2 regions of the Priestia sp. J2 genome follow, and region 1 is predicted to be linked to the other one. Evidence: riboswitches for the same ligand, from Rfam matches in the RefSeq annotation. Region 1 holds a riboswitch; the other holds the start of a gene.
The links. A riboswitch is a leader RNA that binds a small molecule or an ion and turns the genes downstream of it on or off. The one in region 1 is predicted to bind lysine.
Positions count from the first base shown of each region.

Region 2: another riboswitch for lysine. It lies ahead of LJY09_RS23395 (aspartate kinase); the one in region 1 lies ahead of lysA (diaminopimelate decarboxylase).

Region 1 is NZ_CP086208.1:2,314,693-2,330,760, forward strand. It holds gene LJY09_RS11600 (hypothetical protein) at 35-220, opposite strand; gene LJY09_RS27640 (hypothetical protein) at 376-510, opposite strand; gene LJY09_RS11605 (dicarboxylate/amino acid:cation symporter) at 649-1,911, opposite strand; gene lysA (diaminopimelate decarboxylase) at 1,962-3,290, opposite strand; lysine riboswitch at 3,429-3,611, opposite strand; gene LJY09_RS11615 (CBO0543 family protein) at 3,678-4,190, opposite strand; gene LJY09_RS11620 (NAD(P)/FAD-dependent oxidoreductase) at 4,529-5,647, shown strand; gene LJY09_RS11625 (YckD family protein) at 5,721-6,035, shown strand; gene LJY09_RS11630 (PAS domain-containing sensor histidine kinase) at 6,196-7,920, shown strand; gene LJY09_RS11635 (DUF1292 domain-containing protein) at 8,007-8,270, shown strand; gene LJY09_RS11640 (acyl-CoA dehydrogenase) at 8,423-9,667, shown strand; gene LJY09_RS11645 (SDR family oxidoreductase) at 9,645-10,418, shown strand; gene LJY09_RS11650 (long-chain-fatty-acid--CoA ligase) at 10,438-12,054, shown strand; gene LJY09_RS11655 (TetR/AcrR family transcriptional regulator) at 12,145-12,711, shown strand; gene LJY09_RS11660 (3-hydroxyacyl-CoA dehydrogenase family protein) at 12,792-13,676, shown strand; gene LJY09_RS11665 (enoyl-CoA hydratase) at 13,673-14,455, shown strand; gene LJY09_RS11670 (acyl-CoA thioesterase) at 14,470-14,871, shown strand; gene LJY09_RS11675 (phosphotransferase family protein) at 14,897-15,955, shown strand; gene LJY09_RS11680 (2-phosphosulfolactate phosphatase) at 15,952-16,068, shown strand, end outside.
Region 2 is NZ_CP086208.1:4,502,927-4,518,994, forward strand. It holds gene ssuD (FMNH2-dependent alkanesulfonate monooxygenase) at 1-827, opposite strand, end outside; gene ssuE (NADPH-dependent FMN reductase) at 824-1,378, opposite strand; gene LJY09_RS23335 (ABC transporter permease) at 1,448-2,302, opposite strand; gene LJY09_RS23340 (aliphatic sulfonate ABC transporter substrate-binding protein) at 2,313-3,299, opposite strand; gene LJY09_RS23345 (ABC transporter ATP-binding protein) at 3,333-4,130, opposite strand; gene LJY09_RS23350 (cation:proton antiporter) at 4,264-5,478, opposite strand; gene LJY09_RS23355 (cation:proton antiporter regulatory subunit) at 5,479-5,979, opposite strand; gene LJY09_RS23360 (hypothetical protein) at 6,128-6,454, opposite strand; gene gerE (spore germination transcription factor GerE) at 6,658-6,882, opposite strand; gene LJY09_RS23370 (acyl-CoA thioesterase) at 7,057-7,506, opposite strand; gene sdhB (succinate dehydrogenase iron-sulfur subunit) at 7,570-8,343, opposite strand; gene sdhA (succinate dehydrogenase flavoprotein subunit) at 8,347-10,134, opposite strand; gene LJY09_RS23385 (succinate dehydrogenase cytochrome b558 subunit) at 10,164-10,772, opposite strand; gene LJY09_RS23390 (YslB family protein) at 11,262-11,789, shown strand; gene LJY09_RS23395 (aspartate kinase) at 11,841-13,073, opposite strand; lysine riboswitch at 13,215-13,392, opposite strand; gene uvrC (excinuclease ABC subunit UvrC) at 13,458-15,224, opposite strand; gene trxA (thioredoxin) at 15,448-15,762, opposite strand.

The DNA of each region.
Region 1 (16,068 bases):
TATCCAATGAATAAAAACGAGGAAAGGAAATGAACTAAAGTTTCTGTCGAAATTGATTTATAAAACCAATAATCTTTTTATAGAGAAACATAGATTTTGCTACTAGCTGATGAGGAATATAAAGATTTTTGCCTGTACGTTCGGGCAAAAATGCAAAACTTATCAAAATAACTGAAAGCCCAAAGGCTGCAGCTGTAATCTCTATCCAAGAAAACACCATATCATTCCTCCTTTTACAAACCTATTAATAGAATATGTAAAAGTTTGAAAGGAGGTTGTACGATAGACCTATAAAGAGCGTCGTCATTAAGCTCTCTCAAAATAAAATGACGTCAAAGAACGCAGGGCCTGTGCCAAACGTTCTTTGACGTCATTTTATTTTCGCTCTTCAGCTTGATGCTCTTGTTTGTTTTGCTCAGTGAGACGTTTTTGATGAGCTTTTGTTTCTGCACTTACGTGATTCGCATCATTCGGTTGATTCTTCTTTGAACCTCCTGCAGCGTTACTCATTAGACGACACCTCCAGTCCGGTTATGAAACATACCTATAGAATGTGCGTATTTACAAACTTTATACACGGCTATCGATATTACTGCACACGAAAAAAGCAAAGGGAGAGTCACTAAGACTGTTCCCTTTGCTTTTTTACTAGGCGACTTTATCGGTGGTGATAATTTTGTTAATCCAGTCTTTTCCTTCTGTAAACCTTGTAACAAGCATCGCTGTTACTGTATTTCCCGTACTGTTTAAGAGCGTAGCAGGGGCGTCAATAATTGTGGAAATGACCGCAATGATGGGCAGAACTTCTGGCGAAAATCCGTAAATTGTAATGATTAACATTTCGCCAATCATACCGCCTCCAGGAATTGCTCCCATTACGGCTCCAACTAAAAAGGCTACGCCTAATATGCTCAAAATACTCGTAGCAGACGTCATATCTTTGCCGAACAAACTGAATAAGAAAACAATTTTTAGAATACCACCGATAACAGAACCATCTTTATGGGTGTTTGCTCCTAATGGAATCACTGTTTCAGCAATATCCAGCGGCACACCCATTTTCTTTGTTGCGTCTAAATTGACTGGAATAGATGCCGCGGAAGAACAGGTAGCAATAGCAGTGATAGAAGGAGCAGCTGCATTTTTCCAAAACAGCTTAATTCCTGCTTTACCGCCAGCAATCCATGCGTATAGCGTAAAGAAGCCAAAATAGTAAACGATTGCAATTAATAAATAAAGAATAAATGCTCTAGCATACCCTTGCAAGATCTTTGGTCCAAGTTCTCCTACTACAGTAGCAAAATAGCACCCTAAACCAATTGGAGCATAGTACATGACAATTTTAACGACTTTCATCGATACTTCTTGACCCGAAGTCAGAAATTTCGCCATAGGCTGTCCTTTTTCACCAGCCATCGTGGTAGCAATACCGAAGATAACGGCAAAGACAATTAATTGTAAAATATGCTCTTTCGAAAATAACTGAACAAAATCAGGTACAGTAAATGTACTAACAAGCTGATTTAAAAGCGTCATTTTTTCAGCTGTATTTTCACTGTCACCCATTAATTCTTTAATGGCAGAAGTATCTACGTTGTGCAGCGGATTGTAAAGTGATGCGCCTAAAAAGCCTAGAACGGCTGAAACAGCAGCAGTGGCGACAAACACAACGGCGATACCTAGCATAATTTTACCAAGACGTTTCATTTCGTTCATGTTTGCGATCGCCGAAGCCACACTAAAAAAGACAAGGGGAACGATAATCATGAACATTAAATTAAGAAACAAATCACCAAAGGGCTTTACGACTGCCACATCGGGCCCGATAGCATATCCTGCTATCCCGCCAATTAAAATAGCGAGAAGCAGAATAAGCGATGATCTGTACGTTTTAAATACACTTAAAACCATATAGATTTCCTCCAAACAACAATAGCTTCTTTACTACGCAAGAACAGCTATCATTTGCTCATTGCATACGTAGTAACGACTGGCTTTACATCTTTACGCACCAAATCTTCGTATGTTTCTCGCTCTACAGCAAGACGAGCTTCTCCATTTTTCACAAATACAACAGCAGGGCGCGGAATACGGTTGTAATTGCTAGCCATTGAATAGTTGTAGGCACCTGTAGAGGATACTGCTAGTAAATCTCCTTGATTAACGCGCGGTAAATCGATATCCCAAATAAGCATATCTCCTGATTCACAGCATTTCCCCGCAATTGATACTGTTTCATCTTTTTTATCCGTCACTCTATTAGCCAAGACAGCTTCATGTTTTGCATCGTAAAGAGCAGGACGGATATTATCGGTCATACCGCCATCAATTCCTACGTATTTGCGTACACCTGGAATCTCCTTCGTTGAGCCGATTGTATAAAGCGTTGTACCTGCTTCTCCTACGATGCTTCTTCCAGGCTCAATCCAGACTTCCGGAAGGGTATAATTCTGTTCAGTTAACGTGCGGCTTAGCTTTTCTGTCAGTGCATCTACATAATACTCAACTGGAAGTGGAGAGTCGCTTTCGGTATAACGAATACCAAAACCACCACCTACGTTTAAAACTTTTACTTCAAATTCCATTTTATCACGAATACTGAATAAGAAATCAGTTAAAATATCAATGGCGCGAGAAAAACCATCTACTTCAAAAATTTGCGAACCAATATGACAATGAATGCCTAAAAGATCGTAGTAAGGCTTTTCTAATGCAGAACTTACCGCTTTCATAGCCTGGTCATTGGAAAGACCAAATCCAAACTTGGAGTCTTCCTGTCCGGTCATAATATACTCATGTGTGTGGGCTTCAATCCCTGGAGTAACACGCAGAAGAATAGATGCTTTCTGTTTGCGCTCAGCTGCTAAGGCATGTAAAACTTCAAGTTCGGTAAAGTTATCCACAACAAAACAGCCAATATTCGCATCAAGAGCCATTTCAATTTCTTCAATCGTTTTGTTATTTCCGTGAAAATGAATGCGTTCAGCTGGATATCCCGCTTCAAGAGCTGTAAATAATTCGCCTCCTGAGACCACATCTAATGACATATCAAGCTTCGTTAAAAGGCTAGCCATTTCCATACAAAGAAACGCTTTCCCTGCATAGGCGATTTGATATGAAAATCCGCTTCTTTGAAAGGCTGAATGGAAGGCCTTGCATTTCGTCTCAATTAATTCTTGATCGTAGATGTATAGGGGAGTGCCGTATTGTTTTTTCAGTTCGACCGTATCACACTGCCCAATTTCTAAATGATTGCTGCTGTTAATTTTACTCGTTCCATGTAAGTACATAATCCGTATCCCTCCATTTAAATCATTCAACTATAACTTTGATGGTCAGTAGAAAAACACAAAAAAGACCCGTGAAGTGATGTTCACGCGTCTTGGTTTCATAATAATAAAGTATTATTACATTCTAGGCATCAACATCTCTTCAATAGCTCTCCACAAACCAAGTGGTTTGTGACAGCTCAGCATTTATTCAATACTGAACCAGTATATGAACACAATGGATGTTTATATACTTCGGCACGAAATCCCTTTTACTTATCTTCACAGACTCCATTAGTCTCCAATAAGTGACTCTTGATTTCATGCACCTCTATTCTCAGAGAGGAAAATTATATTTAAATGTAACTCCTATTATATTTCCTTTTCCTCTGTCTAGTCAATGAAAAGTTAAGGCATAGGAATATCAAAGAAGATAAATAAAAAAGCTATGAAGCTTCCAGATAGAATCCAAGCAGCCAGCGCTGTCTTCTGATGAATGATTAAAAGTGAGAACGTGACAATATTGAAGAGAAAAGAACATAGCAGCGACCATCCATAATGATGAGTGATACTGTGATTAACATAAGCAATGAACTCAATCACAGTAAATAAAAGCGCCCATAAAAGAATCCACCACAGCCGGCCGCTTACATGCAGCGGCAGCCTTCCTAAAAAAACCGGTATAACAAACGGATAAATAATTAAGGTTATTCCAAGAGAAACCATTAGGTGATCGGGTAGAAAAAGATGATCAATACCAACAGGGTGAAATACCCATACGCGGTGATGAAACAGCAGCACTTCATAAAGCAAATTCCCCGTGACCCAAAACAGCAAAGTAGGGTAGTATTCTTGATACCTTCGCCACTTGCCAAATAGTAAACCAAGAATGATAAAAAATAATACAAATGAAGATTGCATACGCTCTCCTTAAAATAATGGTTATTTCTTTTTATTTACATATTATAGTGGTTTTATTCTTTCATTTTTTTATTCAGCACCTATCATAGAAAAGCCGTAAGCCACAGCGTTAAAGACGTACTACCACTATTTATGGCTTTCTTCACCCTGTTATAATCTTGGTAAAAGAACTTCTACCGCTTTTGCTTACGAGACTAAAGGAGCTATATGTCAAAGTCAGCAAGGCTTAAAAATAAGCTTAAAATAGCTTCGCCTAGTATGTGACTTCTTTTTTTGCTATGCTAAAATTGCATACATATAGCATGAGAATACTAGAAGAAAGAAAAGGGTGTTTCGGTATGAAAACATACATCGTAGTTGGAGCTGGGGTACTTGGAGCTTCTACGGCATATCATTTAGCAAAAGCAGGAGCAGATGTGACATTGATAGATCGCAAGGATGCTGGTCAAGCTACTGATGCAGCAGCAGGAATTGTTTGTCCGTGGCTTTCGCAGCGTCGAAATAAAGCATGGTACCGCTTAGCAAAAGGCGGCGCCAAGTACTATCAAACATTAATTCAGCAATTAGAAGAAGATGGAGAAACGGATACGGGATATAAGCGAGTAGGAGCAATTAGTTTACACACTGATGAACAAAAGCTTAAAAAAATGGAAGAACGAGCATATAAGCGTCGGGAAGAAGCCCCCGAAATAGGCGAGATTACACGTTTATCCGCTAAAGAAACACAGGCTTTGTTTCCGGCTCTTTCGGAAGAATACAGTTCAGTTCATATTAGTGGAGCCGCTCGCGTTAACGGAAGAGCTCTTCGAAACGCACTTGTGAATGCAGCGAAGAAAAACGGTGCAAAAATAATAGAAGGAAACGCAGAACTACTTTATGAAAATAATCAAGTAACGGGCGTTGCCGTAAATGGACAAACCCTTCTAGCAAGTACAACAATCGTGACAGCAGGAGCGTGGGCAAATCAATTACTAGAGCCTCTTGGAGTGAAATTTTTAGCAAGCTTTCAAAAAGCACAAATTGTCCACTTGCATCTTCCTGATTTAGATACAAAAGACTGGCCCGTTGTAATGCCTCCAAGCGACCAATATATTCTTTCGTTTGAACAAGGTCAAATTGTCATAGGAGCAACACATGAAAACGACACGGGTTATGACTTGAGAGTAACGGCTGGGGGGCTTCATGAAATTTTTTCAAAGGCCTTATTAATTGCTCCTGGCTTAACAGAAAGCACAGTCTTAGAAACAAGGGTAGGGTTTCGACCATTTACTCCAGGCTTCTTGCCAGTCATTGGGGCTCTTCCAGCTTACGAAGGAATACTAGTAGCGAATGGTCTCGGAGCTTCAGGCTTAACGTCGGGTCCTTATCTTGGTTCAGAGCTTGCTAAATTAGCACTTGAAATGGAAATGGAAATTGATCTTAGCGATTATGATGTAAGAGGAGCTATTGAGTCCTAAGCAAATAGAATGAATGAAAACAAATAGAAGTTCGCAAACTATAACTACTATATGATGAAAGGAAGTAGATTGTTTGCGAAAGGTTATGATAAGTGCAGCAGCAGCTTTTTTATTTATGAGCGGGACGCCTGTATTAGCGGAAAACAATCCTCAGCCAGAAACAAAAGACGTGCAGCTGACGTCTCAGCAAAAGCAGGAATTATCCGTTCTGTACAAAGAAATGTTCGAAAAAAAGAAAGAAATACTTTCAAAATATGTGGAGTACGGCGTGCTAAGCAAAACGGAGAGTCAAAACATTTCTTCACATATGGAAAATCGCTATCAGCATATGGAGCAAAATGGTTTTGTCCCGAAGCGTCACTGTCATAAAATGCATCATTCAAAGTAATTCCTATTCACATAAAAAAGCGCCTATACAGGCGCTTTTTTATGTGAATGAATGGAAAATATCCGCTTCTTTATCTAGTAAATTTTAAACGCCTCATGTAAAATTAAGAGAATGAGAACGAGTAGGAAAGATGCTAGTGAGGGGTAGGTAAATATGAACGATGAACGAAAATAAAAAAATAGTCCGATTACATGCAGAAAATCATTCAGCTGAGAATCTAGGAATCATATTTGCTTACAAACAAAAAGGTGACCATCTTGTTTACAGTATGTATCAAGGAGAAAGCGTTTCTGAGCAAAAAATACCTCTAGAAGAATGGATCTCGTATGAGCATTTTTTCGAAGCGCTAAATAAAAAGAAAAAGCTTATGTACGAGCTTCAAATAAATGATAAACGCTATGTAGTAAACTTAACCCCTTTATCTTACACAGAAAAACCTGAAATTATGGGACATTGCGTGAATATAACTAGTTATCAGGAGAAAAAAGAACAGATTCAGCCTTTTATTTATCATAACGCAGATGCTGTTGCTATCGTTGACTTAGAGGGTAAAACGCTTCAAGTGAACCCTGCGTTTGAGAATACATTCGGCTGGACGTTTGAAGAAATTTATCAAAAGCCTCTTCCGATTATACCTTCGTTTTTAAAGGAGCCCGTGTGCGAACTTCATAAGACTATTCAATCAGGGGAATCGAAAACGGAATTTGAGACGGTCAGACAGCATAAAGACGGGCATTTAATTAATGTAAGCGTCACACTATTTCGCGTTGAAAATATGAATGATTGGCCGTTATGCATTGCGTTTGTCTATCGAGATATAACATCGCGCAAGCAGGATGAGACGGCTTTAAAAGAAAGCGAACAGCGCTACCGAAGTTTGATTGAGTTATCCCCGGAAGCGATTATCGTTCATAGTGAAGGTAAAATTGATTATATCAACCCTGCAGGAGCTAAAGCACTAGGATACAAGAATCCTCAAGATGTATTAGGAGCTTGTGTTTATCAGTTTGTTCATCCTGATTACTATGATGTTGTAAAACAGCGAATTTATCGAATGAAAACAGAAAATAAATCTGTAGATCTGCAGGAAGAAAAGTTTATTCATAAAGACGGTCATACGATTGATGCCGAAACCATTGCCTTTCCTATTCCCTATATGGGAAAGCAGGCCATTCAAGTTTTGTTTCGCGATATTACAGAACGTAAAAAAACTGAAAAATTGCTGCGTGAATCCGCTCAGCTTTCCTTAGTCGGACAGTTAGCAGCGGGTATCGCTCACGAAATCAGAAACCCTCTAACAGCGGTAAAAGGATTTATGCAGTTATTAGAAGAAACGAGCGGTCAGCCTTACTATGTAGAAATGATAAATCATGAGTTAGATAGAATCGAATTGATTGCCGACGAGTTCTTGAGTCTTGCAAAGCCTCAGGCGAAAACCTACAAAGACAAACACGTCCAAGATATCTTAGAGAACACGTTAAAGCTAGCTGAGGTGCAGGGGATTACAGAGAAAATTCACGTAAAAAAAGAGATTGATCTTCATCTTCCTCTCGTATTATGCGAAGAAAACCAGTTAAAACAGGTCTTTAGCAATATATTTAAAAATGCCGTCGAATCCATGCCAAGTGGAGGAACTGTAACGATTCAACTAAAAAGATTTAATCAGGAGAACCTTGTTGTCCGGTTTAGCGACGAGGGGCCAGGCATCACGCAGGAACGAATGCAGCATTTAGGAAAACCTTTTTATAGTACGAAAGAGAAAGGAACGGGGCTTGGACTGATGGTGTGCTATAAGATCATTCGAGAACATGGAGGAGAAATTAACTTTGTAAGTGAACTTGGAAAAGGAACTACCGTAGACATTCTTTTGCCTTTTAAAAAGTAGATTCTACTTTTATAAGCATGAAACCTTTTCTAAAGGGGAATACATGTTAGTGAACGAATAATGAGGTTAAAATAGGAGGGAATACGATGGAACGTATTGAAACGGGAGAGATTTTTACAATTTTAGATGAAAATGATCAAGAGCAAGATATTGAAGTGCTTGGAAAAATGACGATTGAAGGCCACGATTATATTGCCGTTGCGTTTGTGGAAGAAGTTTTAATTGAAACAGAAGAAGAAATTGATGTTTTCTTTTTAAAAATTGAAGATGATGGTGAATGGTCTTCAATTGAAGATGATGATGAGTTTGAAAAAGTATCAGCCGTATTTGAGGAAATGACATCCGCGTAAAAAGAGAGGTTACAACCTCTCTTTTTTTTATTTATAAATAATATAATATTTAGAATTTTTCTAAAAATATCTTGCTGAATTATTTCCCTTCATTTATGATGAATATGTAACATACCAACCGGTTAGTAAGTAAATGAAAGCGAGGGACTACCGTGTATTTTTCTTACTCTGACAAAGTAGTGAAGCTGCAAAAAGAATTGAGCTCTTTTATGGAAGAGCATATTTATCCAAATGAACAGCTATACGAACAACAGCTGAATGAACAGCCATCTAGATGGTCAGCTGTTCCTCCAATCATGGAAGAGTTAAAAGAAAAAGCAAAGCGAGCTGGGCTATGGAACTTATTTTTGCCAGAAAGCGAATACGGAGCAGGTCTAACAAATGTAGAATACGCTCCTCTTTGCGAAATTATGGGCCGTTCTATTATTGGACCAGAAGCTTTTAACTGCGGAGCTCCTGACACTGGCAATATGGAAGTGCTGGTTCGATACGGAACGCCTGAACAGAAAGAAAAATGGCTAAAGCCTCTGTTAAATGGAGACATTCGCTCCTGCTTTTCTATGACAGAACCGGATATAGGTTCTTCTGATGCCACAAACATTCAGTGCAGTATTGTAAGAGAAGGCGATGAATATGTAATCAATGGAAGAAAATGGTGGTCTTCAGGTGCGGGAGATCCTCGCTGCAAAATTGCTATTGTCATGGGAAAAAGCGATTTTAACGCATCTAAATATGAACAGCAGTCTATGATTCTAGTTCCATTAAATACTCCGGGAGTTAAAATTGAACGAATGCTGCCAGTCTTTGGATACGATCACGCTCCTCATGGACATGCTGAAATTCATTATGACAATGTGCGTGTGCCAGCATCCAATATGCTTTTAGGCGAAGGAAAAGGGTTTGCTATTGCTCAAGGTAGATTAGGGCCTGGACGTATTCATCACTGCATGCGTCTAATAGGAGCAGCTGAAAGAGCGCTGGAAGAATTATGTAAGCGCATTCAAAGTCGTTCTACATTTAATAAGTTGCTTTCTCAGCAAGGGGTTATTCAAGAATGGGTGGCAGAATCGCGTATTGAAATTGAGCAAGCTCGCTTATTAACATTAAAAGCTGCTTATATGATGGACACAGTTGGAAATAAAAAAGCGCGGAAAGAAATTGCCATGATTAAAGTAATAGCTCCTGCTATGGCTTTAAAAGTCATTGATCGTGCCATTCAAGCATTTGGAGCAGCAGGTGTTTCAGAAGACACGCCGCTTGCGGCACTTTGGGCAAATGCCCGCACTTTGCGCCTTGCCGATGGTCCAGACGAAGTGCACAAAGCACAGCTTGCAAGACTTGAGCTAAAATCCTATCAAGAACAGGAGGCAACCTATGCACATAAAGGATCTGTTTGATTTAACTGGAAAAACAGCTATTATTACCGGAGGAGGCAGAGGATTAGGAGAGCAAATGGCAGAAGGGCTTGCAGAGGCAGGGGCAAATATTGTTCTATGTTCAAGAAAAAAAGAAGCATGTCAGCAAGTGGCTGATCGATTGGCCACCATGGGCGTAAAAACTCTCGCTTTAGCATGCGATATCAGTCAGCCTGAAGATATTAAAAATGTCGTGCATCAAACGATTGAAACATTTGGACGCATTGATATTTTAATTAACAACAGCGGAGCTACGTGGGGAGCTTCGGCTGAAGAAATGCCTCTTGAAGCATGGCAAAAAGTGATGAATATTAATGTGACGGGCACGTTTTTAATGTCACAAGAAGCTGGAAAAGAAATGATTAAACAAAAAGCTGGTAAGATTATTAACATTGCTTCAATTGCGGGTCTTGGAGGAACGGACCCTCAGTATATGGATACAATCGGGTACAACACGAGTAAAGGAGCGGTCATTACGTTCACGAAAGATTTAGCTGTCAAATGGGGACAGCATAATATTCAAGTTAATGCAATTGCGCCGGGATTTTTTCCTACTAAAATGTCAGGTGCGATTATGGAACAAGGAAAAGATTATTTTCTAAGTCAAACCCCTTTAAAACGCTTTGGCTCCGAAGCTGATTTAAAAGGAGCGGCTGTTTTTCTTGCTTCTGCAGCGTCTAATTATATTACGGGCGATATTCTGACAGTAGACGGTGGAGTTCATGCTATGTGAATAAGAAAGGAGTTACTCAATGGAAGACGTTAAAAAATGGTTTATACCTTATCCAGAAGCCTACACTCATGACATTCACATCGAAGATATTTCACTATTTGATATGCTGAAAGAAACAGCCGAACATTATCCTGCTCACACAGCCACGCGCATGTATCAGCATACGTTAACGTACCAGGAGCTGTACCACTCAGTTCGCGTATTTGCAGGAGCACTGCAGAAAAAAGGGATTAAAAAAGGAGATCGTGTAGCAATTATGCTGCCAAACTGTCCGCAATATATAATAAGCTATTTCGGCATTGTAGCAGCGGGCGGCATTGTTACTCAGGTCAACCCTATGCTTGTCGAACAAGAGCTAGAGCATATTTTAAACGATTCCGGGGCAAAAAAAATAATTCTGCTCGATGATTTTTATACGAGACTTCAAGAGATAAGGAATCGTGTTGAGATAGAAGAAGCGATAACCGTCAGCTTGCAAAAACCTTTTGTTCCTACATCACCAGACCTTTCCTTCCTAGATTTTTTAACCATCAAGCATGAATTTCATCAGCCGGTTATCCATCCAGCACACGATATTGCTGTTCTTCAGTATACGGGAGGAACGACCGGACCATCTAAAGGTGCGATGCTTACACATACAAATATTTACACAAACGCAGTTCAATCATACGAAATATTTAAACATGATATTGAATTAGGAAAAGAAAAATGCTTAACTGTTATTCCATTGTTTCACGTATTTGGCATGACTTCCTGTATGCATTTATCGATTCTTTGCGGAAATGAAATATTGCTATTGCCACGTTTTGATTTGGAAGAAGTACTAAATACAATCAAAAAAGAGCAGCCTAGTATTTTTCCTGGCGTGCCAACTATGTATGTTGCGATTACAAATCATCCGCGGGCAGAAGAATACAACATCGAAAGTATTCGTATCTGCAACAGCGGCAGTGCGCCGATGCCTGTTGAGCTGATGAAAGAGTTCGAACGAAAAACGGGCGCTAAAGTGTTAGAAGGGTACGGCTTATCAGAAGCATCCCCCGTGACGCATTGCAACCTGCCGTTTTGTGAACGAAAGCCAGGCACAGTCGGACTTGGCGTTCCGCAAACTGCTTATAAAATTGTAGACGTGGCTACAGGAACAAAAGAACTGCCAAGAGGAGAGCTTGGAGAAATAGTGATTAAAGGCCCTCAAGTTATGAAGGGCTATTGGAATCAGCCTGAAGAAACAGCTCACGCGCTTAGAAACGGCTGGCTGTACACAGGAGATATTGGACAGATAGACGAAGATGGGTATTTATCCATTGTTGATCGCAAAAAAGATATGATTATTGCGAGTGGTTTTAATGTGTATCCTCGAGATATTGAAGAAGTTTTATATGAGCACAGCCACATTAAAGAAGCCGTTGTCATTGGCGTTCCGCATCCTTACAGAGGAGAAACAATTAAAGCGATTTTAGTAGTGAAAGAAGGAAAATCTCTTTCTGAAGAAGAGCTTACTTCTTATTGTCGACATCATCTTGCAGCTTACAAAATTCCGCGAATCTTTGAGTTTCGCGCTGAGCTTCCTAAGACCAATGTAGGGAAAATTTTACGAAGAGCACTGCGAGAAGAAGTGGTGAAAGAAACGATGTAAAGAAGCTGAACATAAACAAACTTTTTCAAAAGCTCCCTCTAAGCCATGGTATAATTTGTGAAAATGAGAAAAGACAGAGAGGGTTTGACGATGAAAGATTTGATGATGGAACGAAGCATTCAGCTTTTTGCTCAAAAAGGTTTCAAAGAAACGTCTATTCAAGATATTGTAAATGAATTAAACGTCACAAAAGGAACGTTTTATTATTATTTTAAAAGCAAGCAAGAGCTTTTAATGGATATTCACCTTCAATATATTGAAAGATTAATAGAAAACCAAGAGACGATTCTTGCAGATAAGACAATATCTTATCCTGAAAAGCTGCACAGCATTATTTTTAAACTTGTTCATGATATTGAGAAAGAAGGTCTTCGAGCTAAAGTGTTTTTTCGAGAGATGCGTCATTTGAGTGAAGAACACTTACAGCAAATCATTCCAAAGCGCGATCGTTTTAAAGAAAACGTACAGGAAATTATTGAAAAAGGAATGGAAGCAGGGCAGTTCCGTTCAGATTTGCCTTCAGATATCGTGACGCTAGGCATATTAGGAATGACAAATTGGAGCTATTTTTGGTTTCAGCCGGATGGTGAAAAGTCAGATCGAGAAGTTGCGGCTATTTTTTATAAGATGTTAATGAAAGGTATTCAGTCACAGTAGCTGCTAGGCTGGACAGTGCTCGTAAAAGGTGGGAAAGTATAAGCTCTTTCTCTCCTTTTATATTAAAAGGAGGCTATAACATGAATAGTAAAGATATACAGCGTATTGCTGTCATTGGCGCAGGACAAATGGGACATCAAATTGGTATGCTTTGTGCACTTGGAGGATATGAAACAATTATTCAAGATATGAATGAACAATCACTCATAGAGGCAAAAAATAAGCTGGAAGCAATTATAGACAAGTGGGTTCACAAAGGCAAAATTTCCTCTGATGCTAAAGAAGCCGCATTTCAAAGGTTGTCTTTTACAAGCACATTAAAGGAAGCGGTTTCAAGTGCTGATTTTGTGATTGAAGCTGTTGTAGAAAAGTTAGATGTAAAACAAAGCGTCTTTAAAGAAATAGATGAGTACGCACCAAGTCACGCCATTTTAGCATCGAATAGTTCAACAATTGTTAACTCGCTTATTGCAAGTGCAACAAACCGTCCAGAGCAAATCGTTAACATGCATTTCTTTTTTCCTCCTCTTGTAATGGACTGCGTAGAAGTTGTGATGAGTGAAAAGACAAGTGAACAAACAGCTCAAACGACAATGGAAGTTTGCAAGCAAATTAATCGCACAGCAGTCCTTCTGAAAAAAGAAATCTCAGGTTTTATTGCCAATCGAATTTTAGGAGCGCTGCAAAAAGAAGCCGTTTTCCTTTACGAAAATGGATACGCAGATTTTGAAGACATTGATACGATTTGCAAAAAAGCGCTCAATCACCCGATCGGTCCTTTTGAATTGATGGATCTCTCAGGAATTGACGTCGGATATTTTGTGATGCAGCAGCGCTATAGCGAAACAGGGGACCCTGAGGACAAGCCAGCTGCGTGCATAGAAGAAAAAGTTCAAAAAGGCGAGCTTGGACGCAAAACAGGAAAAGGTTTTTACACATACCACACACAGGGAGTGAAGCAATGATGAAAAAATTTGTACGTATTGAAAAAGAAGAGAAAACAGCTATTGTAACCATTGATAATCCGCCTTTAAATGTAATGAGCCAGGCTGTTGTGCAGCAGCTTGAAGAAACGTATGAAGAGCTTAGTAAAGATCCTGATGTCATTACAATCATTTTAACGGGAGCGGGCGACCGGGCGTTTATGGCTGGAGCTGATATTAAAGAATTTCCACAGCTAATGGGACAAAGCGGTATTAAAGAAGAGTTTATGAAAACCCATCGTGTTTTGCAAAAACTTGAAAACATTGAAAAACCAACAATTGTCGTGTTAAACGGTTTAACGTTTGGGGGAGGGTGCGAACTTTCACTAACCGCTGATATACGCATTGCTGAAGAACATGCTCAAATCGGTCTTCCGGAAGTGAAGCTCGGATTGTTTCCCGGAGGCGGCGGAACTCAGCGTCTTCCGCGCGTAATCGGCGCATCTAAAGCTAAAGAATGGATGTTTGCCGGCAGTCCTGTTTCGGCGGAAGAAGCACTTCATGCAGGCTTTGCCAATCATGTAACGCCTAAAGGAAAAGGGCTCGAAAAAGCAAAAGAGCTGGCTAAGAAATTTAACCGTCACTCTCTTCCGTCACTTTCTCGAATTAAGGCAGCGGTAAACGAAGGAATGAATCGTACACTATCTGAAGGTCTTGAACTTGAGGCAGAGCTGTTTGAAGAAGTCTTTCAAACAGAAGATATTAAAGAAGGAGTATCAGCATTTATTGAAAAGCGTCCCGCTGTTTTTTCACATAAGTAAAGGAGGAGAAAACCATGTATGAAACACAGGTCAAAGTGCGTTTTTGCGAAACAGACGCACTCGGTCACATTAACAATACAAGCTATTTCATTTATTTAGAAGAGGCACGCATTGCTTTTTTTGAAGAAATGGGAGCATCCATGCATACAGAAAAGTGGGAGTATATTTTAGCGTCTACTAAATGTGATTTTGTTGCGCAAGGATATTTTAATCAAGTGTTAACGATTAAAACCTTTGTATCTAATGTCGGCAATAAAAGCTTTACAATTGGCCATGAAATTACCGACAGCAAGACGGGATCGCTGATTGCTAAAGGAGAAGCTGTCATCGTGTACTTTGATTTTGATGCACAAAAAAGCATTGCTATTCCAGCGGACATTAAGCAGTTTTTGATGAATTATAAAGTAGCTGTTTAACTATAAAAAAGCAGGTGGTAAAAGAATGTCACAAATCATTCCTGTACGAAAAGGAGAGGAATTAAACACGGAAAAACTGCATCAGTTTCTCCGTGTTTCGATTCTTGATTTACCTAAAGAGCCTCTTTTAATCAAGCAATTTGGATCGGGTGCGTCCAATTTAACCTACGCTCTTTCAGTCGGAGAGTGGGAGGCGGTGTTGAGACGCCCGCCATTTGGGCCAGTTGCGCCAAAAGCGCATGACATGGAAAGAGAATACAAGATTTTATCTGTTTTATCGAAATCTTTCCCTCTCGCTCCTAGGCCGTATGTGTTTTGTGAAGATGAAACGGTGGTCGGGAAACCCTTTTTTTTAATGGAGCGAAAGCACGGTGTTCTCATCGACACAGCGTTTCCAGAAGACGTGAAAGGAACTAGCGAACTTTGCCGTCGTATTTCAGAACAAATGGTGGATGTCCTTGTTCAGCTTCATGACGTTCCTTATAAAGGTACGCTCCTTGAAGAAATCAGCAAGCCTGAAGGTTTTTTAGAACGTCAAGTACACGGCTGGATTCATCGTTATGAAAAATCAAAAACAAGTGACATACCGGAAGTAGAAGCACTAAAGAAATGGTTGACCACACACATCCCCACTTCACAGCATCCAACCATTATTCACTATGATTATAAGCTTAACAATACGTTATTTTCACCGGATGGAAATAAAATTGTAGGATTATTTGACTGGGAAATGACAACCGTTGGAGACCCGCTTGCTGATTTGGGAGTGGCGATGAGCTATTGGATGGAAGACAGCGACCCTGAACTTTTAAAAAGAGGATTGGGGAACCCACCTGTTACTGTGCAAAAAAGCTTTTATTCCCGTCGAGATTTTGTGGAAGCGTATGCTAAAAAAAGCGGACGAGATGTGTCACACATTGACTTTTACCTGAAGTTTGCGTACTTCAAACTTGCTGTCATTTGTCAGCAAATTTATTACCGTTATAAAAAAGGCCAAACAAATGACAAACGGTTTTCACAATTTGGAGAGTATGTAAAAACGCTGATTATTCATGCTCTGCATACAGAACGCGGGCATATATGAAAAGAAAAGTTCACGTAATACTCAAAAAAGAAGAGCTTCTTGCCAAAAAACTAGAAGGAAAAACGGTCGTTATATTTGACATCTTATTGGCTACTTCAACAATTGCGGCTGCT
Region 2 (16,068 bases), 2.2 Mb from region 1:
CTATGAAGGCTCGCCATTCGCTGCTGCCCAACTGAGTCATACCTTGCAAAAGTACGCTGTGCAGCTTGAATTGTGTCGTCGTCCAAATGCTGAATTAATCGATCGGCTGCTTCCCAAGCTTCTTCTTCCGTTTCCCGTACAATAATATGCAAACGAATCCCAAACTTAACGGTTCTGCCTTCTGCTTCTGCTTGCTTTCTCACAGCCGTTATTTTTTCTCTTACTTGTTCAGGAGGCTCTCCCCACGTTAAATACACGTCAGAATGTTTTGCTGCAACTTTTTGTCCTGCGGGTGAAGATCCGCCAAAATAAATAGGTGGAGAAGGTTTTTGAACAGGTGGATACAACAGCTCACTGTTCTCTACATGAATATGTTTTCCTTCATAATTAACCGTATCTCCAGCCAATAACCCTTTCCACACATCTAAAAATTCATCCGCAGCTTCATAACGTTCATCATGTGATAAGAAAAGGCCGTCTCCGGCTAATTCTGCTGGATCTCCTCCTGCTACTACGTTAACTAGTAAACGACCGTTTGAAATTCGATCAAGAGTCGAAGTCATGCGCGCTGCCACGGAAGGAGCCATAATGCCCGGACGTACAGCTACTAAAAATTTCAAACGCTCTGTTTCAGGTATAAGTGAAGCAGCCAATAGCCACGGGTCTTCGCATGATTTCCCCGTTGGAATCAGAACTCCTTCAAATCCTAACCGGTCAGCTGCTTGAGCAACTTGCCGAAAATATGAATAGTCTGCTGAACGACCTCCTCGATTTGTCCCTAGATATCTTCCATCTCCATGGGAAGGAATAAACCATAACATTTTCATGATTCAACACTCCTTTTCGTTTGTTCTAGATGATATTCAAGCTCTTTTAATGAACGTTTAATTCTCGCTTCTGCTTCTTCCGCAATAAACTCAATTTCATTTTCTTTCGTATAGGCCACCTCAGAATCAACAATATAAACTCCATGAATAAGAGCAGTAGCTCCTAAAACGGATAATGTCGGCTTAAATACATAATCAAGAGCCAGTAGATGAGCAATGGTTCCCCCTGTAGCTATCGGCAGCACGGTTTTATTGTGCAAACCTTTTTCAGGTATTAAATCTAAAAATGTTTTTAAGATTCCTGTGTAGCTAGCTTTATAGATTGGGCTGACAATAATAACGGCATCAGCATCTGCCACTTTCTTTTGAGCTTCTTGAATCGCAGGGCTAGAAAAGTTAGCATATAGTAAGTCTTCAGCTGGTAGATCGCGGACATGCACGGTTTTTACTTCATGTTTTTCATTTTGCAGATATGCTGCAATATACTCACTTAAAGCAGCTGACCTTGATTGTTTTGAAGGGCTTCCCGTAATAATTGTAAACTGACTCATTATCATCTCTCCTTTTAACTTATAAAACTTATAGATTTACAAGGATTAATAAGTATATAAATCCTTCTTTTATTTTTCACCTGCGTAGCTGTCTCTCCATTTAAGAAGACGCTTTTCTAATACTCGGACAAATGAATCAGTTAATTTGCCTACAACAGCAAAAATGATAATTCCGACAAAAACTACATCTGTTTGAGAAAACTGCCTAGCATCCATAATCATATATCCTACACCTTCACTTGCTCCCATTAATTCAGCTACTACCAGTCCGAGCCATGCAATACCTAAAGACAATCGGACACCAAGTAAAATATTAGGAAGAGCGGCTGGTAAAATGAGTTTCGTGATTTGTTTCCATTTACTAAATTGCAGAACACGCGCAACATCAAATAATTTCGAATCAACGCCGCGAATGCCTAAATACGTATTAACATAGATTGGAAAAAACGCACCGTTTGCAATTAGCAATATCTTTGAAATTTCCCCAAAGCCAAACCATAAGATAAATAAAGGAGCCAAGGCAAGGTGAGGAACAGTTCTAAGCATTTGAATGGATGGATCCATATAGTGCTCCGTTTTCTTTGAGAAACCGACAATAATACCAAATAGTAAACCTAGACCAGCTCCAACGGCAAAACCTATGGCAGCACGTAAAATACTGATTTGAAGATTAGCTCCGAGTTCTCCCGATACGATGAGCTGTTTGAAAGAAAGTACAATATCAACAGGTGTAGGAAGAACGGTTTTAGATACATAGCCTGCAGAACCAATGATTTGCCACACGACGATAAGCAAAATTGGCACGACGAGAGAACGAAGGAAAATTCCCTGCTTATTTTTCGCTTCTTCCTTTCTTTTTTTCACTTGTTGCAAGTGAGCTGCTGAAGACTGGACATGTCCTGAAACCACGGATGTTTTACTCATTTTCATCACCTCATTTTTCTTTTAATGCTTTTTCAATAAATGAATTATCAACGACATCTCCCGTATCAATTTTCTTTTTAATAACGCCTAAAGATTGTTGAAAATCAGCTGTTCGCTGTTGTTCTGCAATAATTTCTTTAGAGGTTGGGCGATTATAGGCAGGATTATTTTTTAACACTTGTCTTACTACGTCTTTATCTAGATTTTTTTGTTTTGCTAGAATATCCACAGATTCTTCAAAATGTTCGTTTTGCCATTCAAGTGCTTTTTGATAAACTTGTAAAAACTTAACGACTAACTCTGGATGATCTTTTGCAAAGCCTTCTCTTACAATAGTAAAGCCTGGTGAAGCAACCTTTAACGAATCGCCGTCTGCTAAAATACGAGCTTCATTTTTTAAGTTTTGCAGGGAGATAAACGGTTCCCAAATTGACCATGCATCCACTGACCCATTTTCAAATGCTGGCTGAGCTTCGTCTGGCTGAAGCTGAATAATCTTTACGTCACTTGGCTTTAACCCATTTTGATCAAGAGCTCTGTACAATAAGTTAAAACCGCTGCTGCCTTTGGCAACCGCAATCTTTTTACCTTTTAAATCTTTTACGCTTTTAATCTTGCTGTTTTTTCCTACTAAAATAGCATTTCCTTTTAATCCGTCGCTCGAATTAGCAATTTCTAAAAATGGAATATCTGCCCCTTGACCAGAAATAACCGGTGAGTTTCCAACTTGGCCGAAATCCAAGTGTCCAGATGCTAACCCTTCAAATTGCGGAGGACCGCTTTGAAACTCTGTCCATTTAACGTTTACACCTATTTTTTTAAATTCTTTTTCAAACCATTTTTGGTTTTGTGCCAGCATTAAAGGTCCTAGGCTTTGTTGAATGCCAATATTGATCGTAACGTTTTTCGAATCTTCGCCGCTCGCTTTTTCTTTCGTCCCGCACCCAGCCAATGCGAGAACAAGTACAATAGCTGCAGTTAAAAGTAGCTTTTTCATCTGTTCTGTCTCCTTCTCTGTCTGATTGAATCTTTAATGTTCTCCTGCTTCTTCAAATTCTTTCAGCACTTGCTGCCTTAGCTGCTGAAAAGGTAGTTCTGTCTTTTTTCGCGGATGACTAATTTCTACTGGAACAACCCGACTAATTTCTCCTGGTCTGGCACTCATAATCACAATTTTAGTTCCTAAGTAAATGGATTCATCTAAATCGTGGGTAACAAAAATCATGGTTGTTTTTTCTTTTTTCCATATGTCTAACAGCACATCTTGCAGATGAGTGCGAGTAAAAGCATCCAACGCACCAAACGGTTCATCTAACAATAAAACCTCTGGATTTCTTAAAAGAGCACGCGCAATCGCAACTCGTTGAGACATCCCCCCAGATAGTTCTCGAGGATAAGCTTTTTCAAATCCTTTCAGCCTGACAATATCAATTAGCTCATCTACGCGGCGCCGAACGTTCGAATCTTTCAGCGATAAGTCAGCCGCTATATTTTGCTCCACATTAAGCCACGGGAACAAGCGGTGTTCTTGAAAGATCATTCCTTGTTTAATGCTAGGTCCGGCTATGTGCTTCCCGTTGATTTCAATGCGCCCTTCATAATCTATATCAAGTCCAGCGATCATTTTAAGCAGCGTACTTTTTCCGCATCCGCTCGGACCAATAATGGTAATAAATTCACCTTTATTAATCGTAAGATTTACATTTCGCAATGCTTGAGTTACTTGTTCTCCTTTTTGAAATGAGCGGTTAACCGATTGAATCACGACACTCACAGCAATTCCTCCTCCTTGAATTTTTAAATCAAAAGCTATTTCACCTAAAAACATAAAAGCTCCTACCTAAAAAAGGTAGGAGCTTTCGGTTGACCGATCAGCCCGTTGCTATAGTTAACTGATTTGTTATTGGATTATTTTGAATTTTATCATATTAATCCGATTTGTCAACTGTGTTTTATATATTTTATCCATTAGATTCTTGAGGATTTGGTTTTTTCCATTTAAATATTGAGTTTAAAAATCCGTATATATGCTTAGACTCCTTCGTTAACAAAGGACCAATAATAGCTAAAATCAATACATAAAGCGCAGCGAATGGCTGAAGGATGGCCGATAATCCTCCTTCAATTCCGATGTTAGCCATAATGATTGAAAACTCACCTCGTGACATGATTGTTAATCCAATATTGGTAGAAGCCTTGTGTGACAGCCCGCTTTTTCTTCCTGAAATCATACCGGCTGTAAAGTTACCAATAATCGTAAGCGCAACTGCTCCAAGGGCAAGCCAGCCTGCATCCCAGAGCGTGAGAGGATCAATACTTAATCCGAAGCTGAAGAAAAAGATGGCTCCAAAGAAATCACGAAACGGTACGACAAGATGTTCAATCCGATCGCGATGTTCTGTTTCAGAAAATACAAGCCCAAGCAATAATGCTCCAATTGCTTCTGCCACGTGAATTGTTTCTGAGAAGCCTGCCACAAAAAACAATACCGCAAAAACGACGATTATAAAGATTTCATTCGATGAAATATTTAAAAGTTTATTTAGTAGAGGCGTAGCTTTTCGAGCAATGATAAAGAACAGCATCATATAGCCAAACGCAATTAAAATAGATGTTAAAGATCCAGCAAGCGATCCGTGGTCTCCAAGCACCAACCCTGAAACGACAGAAAGATAAACCGCTAAGAAAATATCTTCAAACATGATGATCCCTAATATCAATTCCGTTTCTGGATTTGCCGTTCGTTTTAAATCAACCAATACTTTTGCGACAATTGCGCTGGACGAAATCGTAATAATTCCAGCGATAATCAGCACTTCAAGAAGAGGATTTCCTGTCAGGTATCCATACAATAATCCTAAGGTAAAGTTAATTAAAATATAAATAGATCCTCCCACCGCGATGGACTTACCTGATTTAATTAACTTTCCAACTGAAAATTCTAACCCTAAATAAAAGAGTAAAAAGAGAACTCCAATTCTCCCCATAAATTCAATAATCTCTTGGCTTTCAATAAACTTTAAACTGAATGAGCCAAACTCAGGAGCATGGGGACCAACCGCCATGCCCAGCAGAATGAGGAATGGAATAATCGTAAATTTAAATTTATGTGCTAGTATAGCCGCTAAAGCGACTAGTAACAAAGCTGTCCCAACTTCAAATACTAAATGATCCAATTATGAACTACCTCCTTGTGAAAGCAATTCTTTAATGAGCGTTTTTAAATTTCCTCTTTCACCAGAGATGACAAGCGTATCTCCTTCTTCAATTAACGTATCTGGTCCTGGGGTGGATAATTTTTTTTGCGTGTTTTTAATGACAGCGATGATTGTGACATCATAGTTGCTGCGAACGTCAATTTCGCCAATTGTTTTACTGTGAGCTTTGGCCTGTTTTTCAACTTTGTACCATTCAATCACTAAGTCATTGAATGCCACTTCAATGGTTTCCATTGCTTTTGGCTTGTAAATCATGCCGCCTAAAATTGCAGCTAGCTGTCTTGATTCCGTATCTGTTAACGTAATGTCAAAAATGCTTTCTTCTAAATCTTTTTGATCGAAGTGGTAGATTTCGCGTCGTCCATCATCATGAATAATAACGACCACACGGTTTCCTCCGCTTGTCTCAATTTCAAATTTACGGCCGATTCCTGGTAATTCCGTTTCTTTAATCATCATTGAATGATCACTCCTATAAAGTTTTTAAGAAGAATATTAAATTTTCATTGCATTATTTGTATAGAAAATCCCCATGACAAATAAGCCTAAGAATAGTAGGTAATTTTAGGTTTGAAGAAAAGGCTGCTGAAATTTCAACCTTTTTTATTTAATTGAGGTAACTTGATTGAAAGATTTTTGGATAAAAAAGTGTTTTCTTGAGGAAAAAATACGCAATTTGATGCGTCGGAATGATGAGCTTGGTACTCACCCATACTAAAGCAAAAGTTACTATCACACTTTGTATTAGAGATCCTATTTGTTTGACGCTGTGCTTAGCTCCTGGAGACATGTGCACGATATCCGTGTAATGCTGTACCGAACTTTTTGTGACCTTTACTTTTTCAAAGTCATTATCAATAAATTTATCTGGCAAACTCGCAAAAGGCAAGCAGAATATCATGCATAATAATACCCCTAACCATACATTTTTCATCATCTCACCTCTCTTTCTTTTGAAGTAGTATCTCCTTACTTAAAAGTATACGTACTCTGAAATTCAATTTCAAGCAATAAGTTTCTTTTATAAAGATTTACCTTTTTTATAATATTTTCTTAATGATATTCTTTTTAGATACATATGCGATACTTAAAAAAATATACAAAAAGCTGGCTTTCTAAAAAGAAAGCCAGCTCATGTTATAGTTCAAGTTCTCCCATTCGAAGGAGTTCTACGACTGCTTGAGAACGCCCCTTGACTCCAAGCTTTTGCATCGCATTAGAAATATGATTTCGAACTGTTTTTTCGCTAATGAATAGTTCACTCGCGATTTCTTTTGTTGTTTTGTCCTGTACTAAAAGCTCGAATACTTCTCGTTCACGCTTTGTAAGTAGCGGTTTAGGTTGAAACTCTTTTTCTTTCAATGTAACCCTCCTTGCCTGATCCTGAGTTGAACTATCGGATGGGTGTAAATTTAGTCAACATATCTTATGTGCGGTATGCCTACGCGGTTACTAGTTTTAGAAAAAATATGCAAAAAACTCTTTTTTACCTTTGAAAAAGAAAAAAAGCCTGAAGAAAGAGCCTTCAAGCCATTTTTATATAGTCGATAAACACCTTTTCATCTCTTCATTCCAAGGCACGCTTTTTCCTGTTTCTTTAGAAATTTGCACCATTGTTCCTCTCCCCGTGAGTACAACCTCTCCTTGCTCATTTTGAATCATATAGTGTAAATCAACCGAAGAACGTCCGATTTTATGGGCCTTTACAAAAACAGCTAGCACGTTGCCAAAATACACTTGTTTGACATAGTCGCACTGCAAATCAGCCACCACCGGTATCGTTCCCTCATACTCACTCGTCCACTTTTGCATAAAGCCAATATGGTGAAAGAATTCCGTACGTATTTGTTCAAAATAAACAAAAGGAACCGTATTATTTAAGTGCCCAAACATATCTGTTTCCGAAAATCTTACCTTGATTTTCTGCTTAAACGAAAATGACTCTTTCCAGTGATCCATGTCTTCAATATACGAAATATTATTCATCTGTATTTCCTCCGTTCGTCATAGACAAAATAAAACCTCTCCACGTGGAGAGGTTTTGAGTGGTTATACTTGATCGCTACCAAAGAAACTTCTGAATGCTTGAATTGTTGTGTCGCGGTTCAAAGCTGCGATTGAAGTAGTCAATGGAATTCCTTTTGGACATGATTGAACGCAGTTTTGAGAGTTCCCGCAGTTCGCTAGCCCTCCATCACCCATAATCGTCTCTAAACGTTCTCCTTTATTTAACGCACCGGTTGGATGGGCATTAAACAAGCGAACTTGAGAAAGCGGTGCTGGACCGATGAAGTTTGACTTGTCGTTTACGTTTGGACAAGCTTCTAAGCAAACGCCGCATGTCATACACTTGGATAACTCATACGCCCACTGACGTTTCTTTTCAGGCATACGCGGTCCTGGTCCTAAATCGTATGTGCCATCGATCGGAACCCAGGCTTTTACTTTTTTCAGTGAATCAAACATACGGCTGCGGTCTACCTGCAAGTCACGAACAACAGGGAATGTTTTCATTGGCTGCAAGCGAATCGGCTGTTCTAGTTTATCAACAAGAGCTGTACATGACTGACGAGGTTTACCGTTGATAACCATTGAACAGGCTCCGCATACTTCCTCTAAACAGTTCATTTCCCAGTTTATCGGAGCAACCTCTTTACCTGAAGCATCAACAGGGTTACGTCTGATTTCCATCAGTGCTGAAATAACGTTCATATTCGGACGATACGGAATTTCAAACTCCTGATTGTAAGGAGCAGATTCAGCTGAATCTTGACGTGTAATAATGAAGCGCACTGTCTTTTGGACTGTTTGTTGTTCACTCATTGATTAACGAACCCCCTCTTGTTGTTTTTTTGGTTTTTCATCTTTTTTCTTTGTGTAGTCGCGCTTACGCGGTTTGATTAACGATACGTCTACCTCTTCATAATGGAAAGAAGGAGCCGTTTTCTTATCAACGAAAGATGCCATTGTTGTTTTTAAGAATTCTTCATCGTTACGATCTGGGAAATCCGGCTTATAATGAGCACCGCGACTTTCGTTACGGTTGTAAGCTCCAAGCGTTACAACACGTGAAAGCTGGAGCATGTTTTGAAGCTGACGAGTAAATGTTGCCGCTTGATTACTCCATTTAGCCGTGTCATTAATGTTAATACGATCATAGCGTTCAATTAATTCTTGAATCTTTTCATCTGTTTTTAACAGTTTGTCATTGTATCGTACGACTGTCACGTTGTCAGTCATCCATTCCCCTAGCTCTTTATGAAGAACGTATGCATTTTCTGTACCTTGAAGATTCATGATATTGTTCCATTTCTCTTCTTCTTCTTTCACATGACGATCATATACGCTTGAAGAAATAGCATCTGCGCTCTTTTCTAAACCATTGATGTATTCAACGGCTTTAGGACCAGCAACCATACCGCCATAAATAGCTGACAATAATGAGTTTGCTCCTAAACGGTTCGCTCCGTGCTGCGAATAATCACACTCACCAGCTGCGAACAAGCCAGGGATATTTGTCATTTGATCGTAATCCACCCATAAACCGCCCATTGAATAGTGTACGGCTGGGAAAATCTTCATTGGTACTTTGCGCGGATCATCGCCCATGAATTTTTCATAGATTTCGATGATACCTCCAAGTTTAATGTCTAGCTCTTTTGGATCTTTATGTGAAAGGTCCAGATAAACCATGTTCTCTCCGTTAATTCCTAACTTCTGCGCTACGCAGACGTCAAAAATTTCACGAGTTGCAATATCACGAGGTACTAAGTTACCGTATGCCGGATATTTTTCCTCTAAGAAATACCAAGGTTTACCGTCTTTATATGTCCAAACGCGTCCGCCTTCTCCACGAGCAGATTCACTCATAAGACGAAGCTTATCATCTCCCGGGATAGCAGTTGGATGAATTTGAATAAACTCTCCGTTTGAATAGTATGCACCTTGCTGATACACGATAGATGCCGCTGAACCTGTATTAATAACTGAGTTCGTCGATTTTCCAAAGACAATACCAGGTCCACCTGTAGCCATAATAACCGCATCAGCTGGGAACGTTTTAATTTCCATTGATTTTAAATTCTGTGCAGAAATTCCGCGACAGCTGCGCTCATCATCAAGAACAGCACCTAAGAATTCCCATCCTTCGTACTTTGTCACAAGTCCGGCAACTTCATAGCGACGAACCTGCTCATCTAATGCGTACAATAACTGTTGACCCGTTGTTGCTCCAGCAAAAGCCGTACGGTGATGCTGCGTTCCGCCAAATCGTCTGAAGTCTAACAAACCCTCAGGAGTACGGTTAAACATAACACCCATACGGTCAAGTAAGTGAATAATACCAGGAGCTGCTTCACACATTGCTTTTACAGGTGGCTGGTTGGCTAAAAAGTCTCCGCCATACACTGTGTCATCAAAGTGTTCCCATGGTGAATCTCCTTCACCTTTCGTATTTACGGCTCCGTTGATTCCACCTTGCGCGCAAACTGAGTGAGATCTTTTTACCGGAACTAGTGAAAATAAATCTACTTGCTTGCCAGACTCAGCAATTTTTATTGTTGCCATCAAGCCAGCTAAACCGCCACCGACTACGATGATTTTTCCGTTACTCATCGGAACCCCACTCCTTCAAAACCTTAATTTTATGCAAATGCGAATAATGTACGAACACCTACGAATGTAAGTGCTAAGAAGATTGCTAATGTCACATAAGTTGAAATTCTTTGAGAACGTGGTGTTACAGTTAACCCCCAGCTAACTCCAAATGACCATAGACCGTTTGCAAAGTGGAAGATTGTAGATACAACACCAACTATGTAGAATGCAAACATTGCTGGGTTGCTTAAAATTCGTTCCATCATTTGAAAATCTACTTCTTTTCCAAGCGCAGCTTGTATTCTGGTTTCCCATACGTGCCATGTGATGAAGATAAGTGTGATTACACCTGAAACACGCTGAAGGATAAACATCCAGTTACGGAAAAATCCATAGTTGTTAACGTTTGTTTTAGCAGTGAATGCGATGTAAAGACCGTATATTGCGTGAAAAACGATTGGTAAGAAAATAATGAAAATTTCTAGAGCATAGCGGAAAGGTAAGCTCTCCATGAAGTGAGCTGCTTGATTAAATGATTCTTCTCCCTTTGTCGCGAAATGATTCACAACTAAATGCTGTGTTAAGAAAATCCCGATTGGTATTACTCCAAGTAGTGAATGGATTCTCCGATATTGAAACTCTCTGTTTGCCGCCATCTGCGTAGACCCCCCTTAGTTAAATGAACATAGTTTGTGAAGAACTTTCTTACTCCCACTAGACAAATAGATTAATCGTGAATACAGGAAATGAAAACCTTTGCATTTCCTAATAAAGTATGTGACAGGTTAATTTTACTCCCATCGATTAAGAGCGTCAAGGCAAGATGTTTAAATCTTCTATAAAATATAAATTTATAAAATTTTATATTTGTTAACGCTTACTACATTGATGTTAAAGATTTTTTCTTTCTATTATAATATCGCTTGCCACAGTTAAGTAAGCGTTTACTTTATACTTTTATTGTAAACAAGTTCACAAAACATTTACACAGGTAAAAGTACCCTTTTAAAAGTAATTTTATGGATTTTTTATCTTTACATCTAACTCTTTTTACCATAATAAAGATCCTCTTACATTTTATTAAAAAAATGCGTGAGAGGTTTTTTAGATTTGTATATAATAGTAGTAAAGAAAGAGGGGAAAGCATGAGCAATTTACAAACAGAATCACAGCAAGAACTTGAAGAGACGATGGAAACATTAGAACCTAATGCCGCAGCTGAAACAGAGAGAGCTCCTGATCACGTTCCATATTTTGGATACAGTCTTTTGCGTGACGTGTTGATTCCAGAGCTTCTTGGAGACGAAACGAATACCATCTCATACTGGGCAGGAAAACACCTTGCGCGTAAATATCCATTAAATACAATGGATGAAATCGTCGCTTTTTTTAAAGCAGCTTCCTGGGGAACACTGACGCTTGCCAAAAAAGATAAATATTCACTAGAGCTTGAGTTATCAGGTGATGTGGTCAGCAAAAGATTTCAGCAGGAAACTTGTTCATTTCATCTTGAGTCAGGATTTGTGGCTGAACAGATTCAGCGTCAAAACAACTGCCTAACAGAAGCCTACTTAACACCTAAAGAAAAGAACGGAAAAGTGCTGATTTCCGTGCAGTGGGACCGAAAAGATATCTTACCTACCGAAACCCGTGCGGAGCGTTATAAAAAGTAAGAAATACGTATATATAAAAGACGTGGAGATACCACGTCTTTTTTCTTTTCTTTATACTTGCACTGCCTGCTGCTCTTCTAATTCAAATGCTACGTGAAGCGTCTCAACAGCTTTTACCATATCAGCATGCGGTACAACTGTAGATACTTTAATTTCAGACGTGCTGACCATCTTCACTTCAATTTTCTCTCCTGCCAGCACTTCAAACATTTCGGCTGCAACACCTGGATTAGAAATCATGCCAGATCCCACAATCGATACTTTAGCCAGACCGCTTTCATGTTCAATACGCGTATACCCCAAAGTAGATTTATACTCTTTTAAGACGGCAAGAGCAGCTTCTACGTCTACAGTTTTAATAGAAAATGAGATAGAGAGGCGATTATTAGCCGTTACGTTTTGAATAATAATATCCACGTTTAACTGTTCTTTTGCTAATGCTGTAAAAATAGTAGAAAGAGTTTGTAACTCGTTGTTTAACCCTTCAATTGTCACCCGTGAAATATTATCTTCAAACGCAATTCCTCTTACGACTAAGTTTTGTTCCATTGAAACTTCCTCCTCAACAATCGTTCCATTCTCGTTTTCTAAGCTTGAACGCACTTCTAGCGGTACCTGATAATTTTTTGCAAACTCAACAGCGCGCGGATGCAGCACCCCTGCTCCTAAATTGGCTAATTCTAACATTTCGTCATATGAAATAGAATGAAGTTTACGAGCATCTTCTACGTAGCGCGGATCCGTCGTAAACACTCCTGTTACGTCTGTATAAATATCACATTTTGCAGCTTTTAGTGCCGCGGCAAGAGCTACTGCCGTCGTGTCAGAGCCGCCTCGACCTAATGTTGTAATGCTTCCATCTTCTGAACAGCCTTGGAATCCAGCTACTACTACGATTCGACCTCTATCTAATTGGCTTTGAATACGAGTCGTGTCAATGTGCTGGATTCGTGCATTGCTGTGAACTGCTTCCGTCTGGATACCAGCTTGCCAACCTGTTAGCGAAGTGGCTTCATGACCTTTGAATTGAAGAGCCATTGTTAACAGGGAAATCGTTACTTGTTCTCCAGTTGTAAGAAGCATATCCATTTCGCGTTTACTTGGACTGTCCGTAATATCACTTGCTAATTTCACCAGTGCATCTGTGGTTTTGCCCATTGCCGATACAACAACTACTACTTGGTTACCGCGCTCTGCTTCTTGAATAACACGGTTTGCTACATGTTGAATACGTTCAACAGAACCAACAGATGTTCCACCAAATTTTTGAACGATTAATGCCATAATTTTGTTCATTCCTTTTCAATAAATTTGCATATGCAGGATGATGAGAAGCTAAATTTTTTTACTCAGACAATAAAAAAAGCAATGAGATGAGCTCTCATTGCTTAACGAACGAAAATTATAAAACATAACCGTCCACTGCCGTGAGATAGCTCTCCAAGAATCTACATCTTGACAATCCTACGTTTATTCAACGCAGAACCAGCAATCATTACTATGAGGTAATGTTCACTTCGGCAAATTTCCCTTTCCGCATCGTTCATAAGGGCTCATACCCTTCCTGATGCGTACTGATTAAATTTGCACCTCTATCTTCACTTCATTTGATGAAGTGTCGTATGAAATTAGTTAATAGCTTATCAAATATTTTCTATTATTTCAAGACTATTTTTGCAATGTTTCATAAATTTTTTCAGCAATGTTCTGAGGAACACCTGAATTTCGAATATCTTCAATCGTTGCTTCTTTCAATTTTTTCACCGAACCAAAATGCTTTAACAAAGCTTTTTTACGCTTTTCTCCCACTCCCGGAATGTCGTCCAGAACTGACTGAAAAGCGGACTTAGAGCGCACTTGACGGTGGAAGGTAATCGCAAAGCGGTGAACTTCATCTTGAATTCGCTGAAGCAAATAAAATTCTTGACTATTGCGTTCAAGCGGTATGATTTGAGGAGGCTCACCAATCATCAGATTGGAGGTTCTGTGCTTATCATCTTTGACAAGACCTGCTGTAGGCACTAAAAGTCCCAATTCATTTTCGAGAACGTCCTGTACTGCAGCTAAATGCCCTTTGCCTCCATCTACAACAATTAAATCCGGAAGCGGAAGACCTTCTTTTAATGCTCTGGAATACCGTCTGCGAACGACTTCCCTCATGGAACTGTAATCATCTGGTCCCTTTACCGTCTTAATTTTATATTTGCGATATTCTTTCTTTTCCGGTTTCCCATCAACAAAAACAATCATCGCAGAAACTGGGTCTGTTCCTTGAATATTTGAGTTATCAAATGCTTCAATCCGATAAGGAGCGGCAATTCCAAGCTCTTCTCCTAACCGTTCAACTGCGCCAACTGTACGCTCTTCATCTCGTTCAATTAAATAGAATTTTTCACCGAGCGCAATTTTTGCATTTTTACACGCAAGTTCTACTAATTCTTTCTTTTTGCCTCGCTTTGGATGCTGAACCTCTACTTCTACTAACTTCTCAGCTAACTCTGCATCAATCGTTGCTGGAACCATCACTTCTTTTGGCTTAATATTTTTGGCATAAAACTGACCGATAAAAGTTAAGAAATCTTCTTCTGGCTCTTTATAAAAAGGAAACATAGAAACTTCTCGCTCAATTAATTTCCCTTGGCGAATAAAGAAAACTTGAACACACATCCAGCCTTTATCGTAAGAATAGCCAAACACATCTCGATTAACAAAATCATTAAACGTTACTTTTTGCTTTTCCATTGTCGCTTCGATATGAGCAATTTGATCTCGGTATTCTTTAGCCCGTTCAAAGTCAAGTTCTTCTGAAGCTTTTAACATTTTTTCAGTTAACTCTGTTTTGACATGCTCATATCCACCATTTAAAAACCGCGTGATATTTTCAATAATTTGTTTGTTTTGCTCTTCTTTTACCTCTTTTACGCAAGGAGCTAGACATTGCCCGATATGGTAATACAAACAAGGCCTATCTGGCATAGTGGAGCACTTTCTTAACGGATAAATGCGATCAAGAAGCCGCTTTGTTTCATTTGCTGCTTGAACATTAGGATAAGGACCGAAGTATTTCCCTTTATCTTTTTTTATTTTTCTTGTAATAACAAGTCGGGGCTGTTTTTCAGCTGTAATCTTAATAAACGGATAGCCCTTATCATCTTTAAGCATAATATTGTATTTTGGGTCATGCTTTTTAATTAAATTCATTTCTAAAATAAGCGCTTCTAAATTAGAAGATGTGACGATATATTCAAAGTCGACAATGTCGTTTACAAGTCGAAGCGTCTTTCCGTCATGAGATCCGGTAAAGTAGGAACGTACTCGATTTTTTAATACTTTTGCTTTTCCTACGTAAATGACCGTTCCATATTTATCTTTCATCAAGTAACAGCCGGGCTGATCCGGTAAAATAGCCAGCTTTTCTTTTAAATAATCGTTCATACTTTTCTCCTTCCTCTTCTCTTACTCTGTCCATCTATACAATCGCTTATGAAGCGTAACCTACATTCTTTCCTGTCTTAATACATGTACATAAGCTGGATTTATGGCGGTGTTCCTTACATCTAGTATAAAACAAACGAACGCATATTCGCTAAATAAAAGTATTCCCAAAAGAGAAAAAGTGGAGAAAAAGAAAAAAACCTAGCCTGAGCTAGGTTTTGACTTACGCGTGTTTATTAATTAATTCTGTTAATGCTTCTTTTGGTTGGAAACCAACTACTTGATCAACTTTCTCTCCATCTTTGAATAATACTAAAGTTGGGATACTCATAACACCAAATTTTCCAGCTGTTTCTTGATTTTCATCAACGTCTACTTTTACGATTTTAACTTTATCGTTAAGTTCGCCATCAATTTCTTCAAGAACTGGAGCAATCATTTTACAAGGGCCACACCATGGTGCCCAAAAGTCAACAAGCACTAGGCCTGATTTAATTTCATCTGTAAAGTTTTTATCTGTAGCATGTGCAATAGCCATTTTAATTCCTCCTAAATATATGCAATATCCAAATTCTACTCACAGTATATCACCTTCAAATAAGGTTTGCTAACTTTTTGCTTACATTTATACTGTTTATTCTCCGCTCTAGTTTGTACAATTTGCCTAAAAATATGCGTAGAAAATTTCGTTTCCCATGAGGCTGAGACCTGACTAAATGAATCCAAAGACGAACAAATAGTATACATGGGTTGAACCGCTTGCGACACCGCAGTTGATTTCCATGCAAGACTTCGCTTTTCTAGCAGGAGTCTTCGCCTTGCCCTCCAATCACCTGCTAGAAAG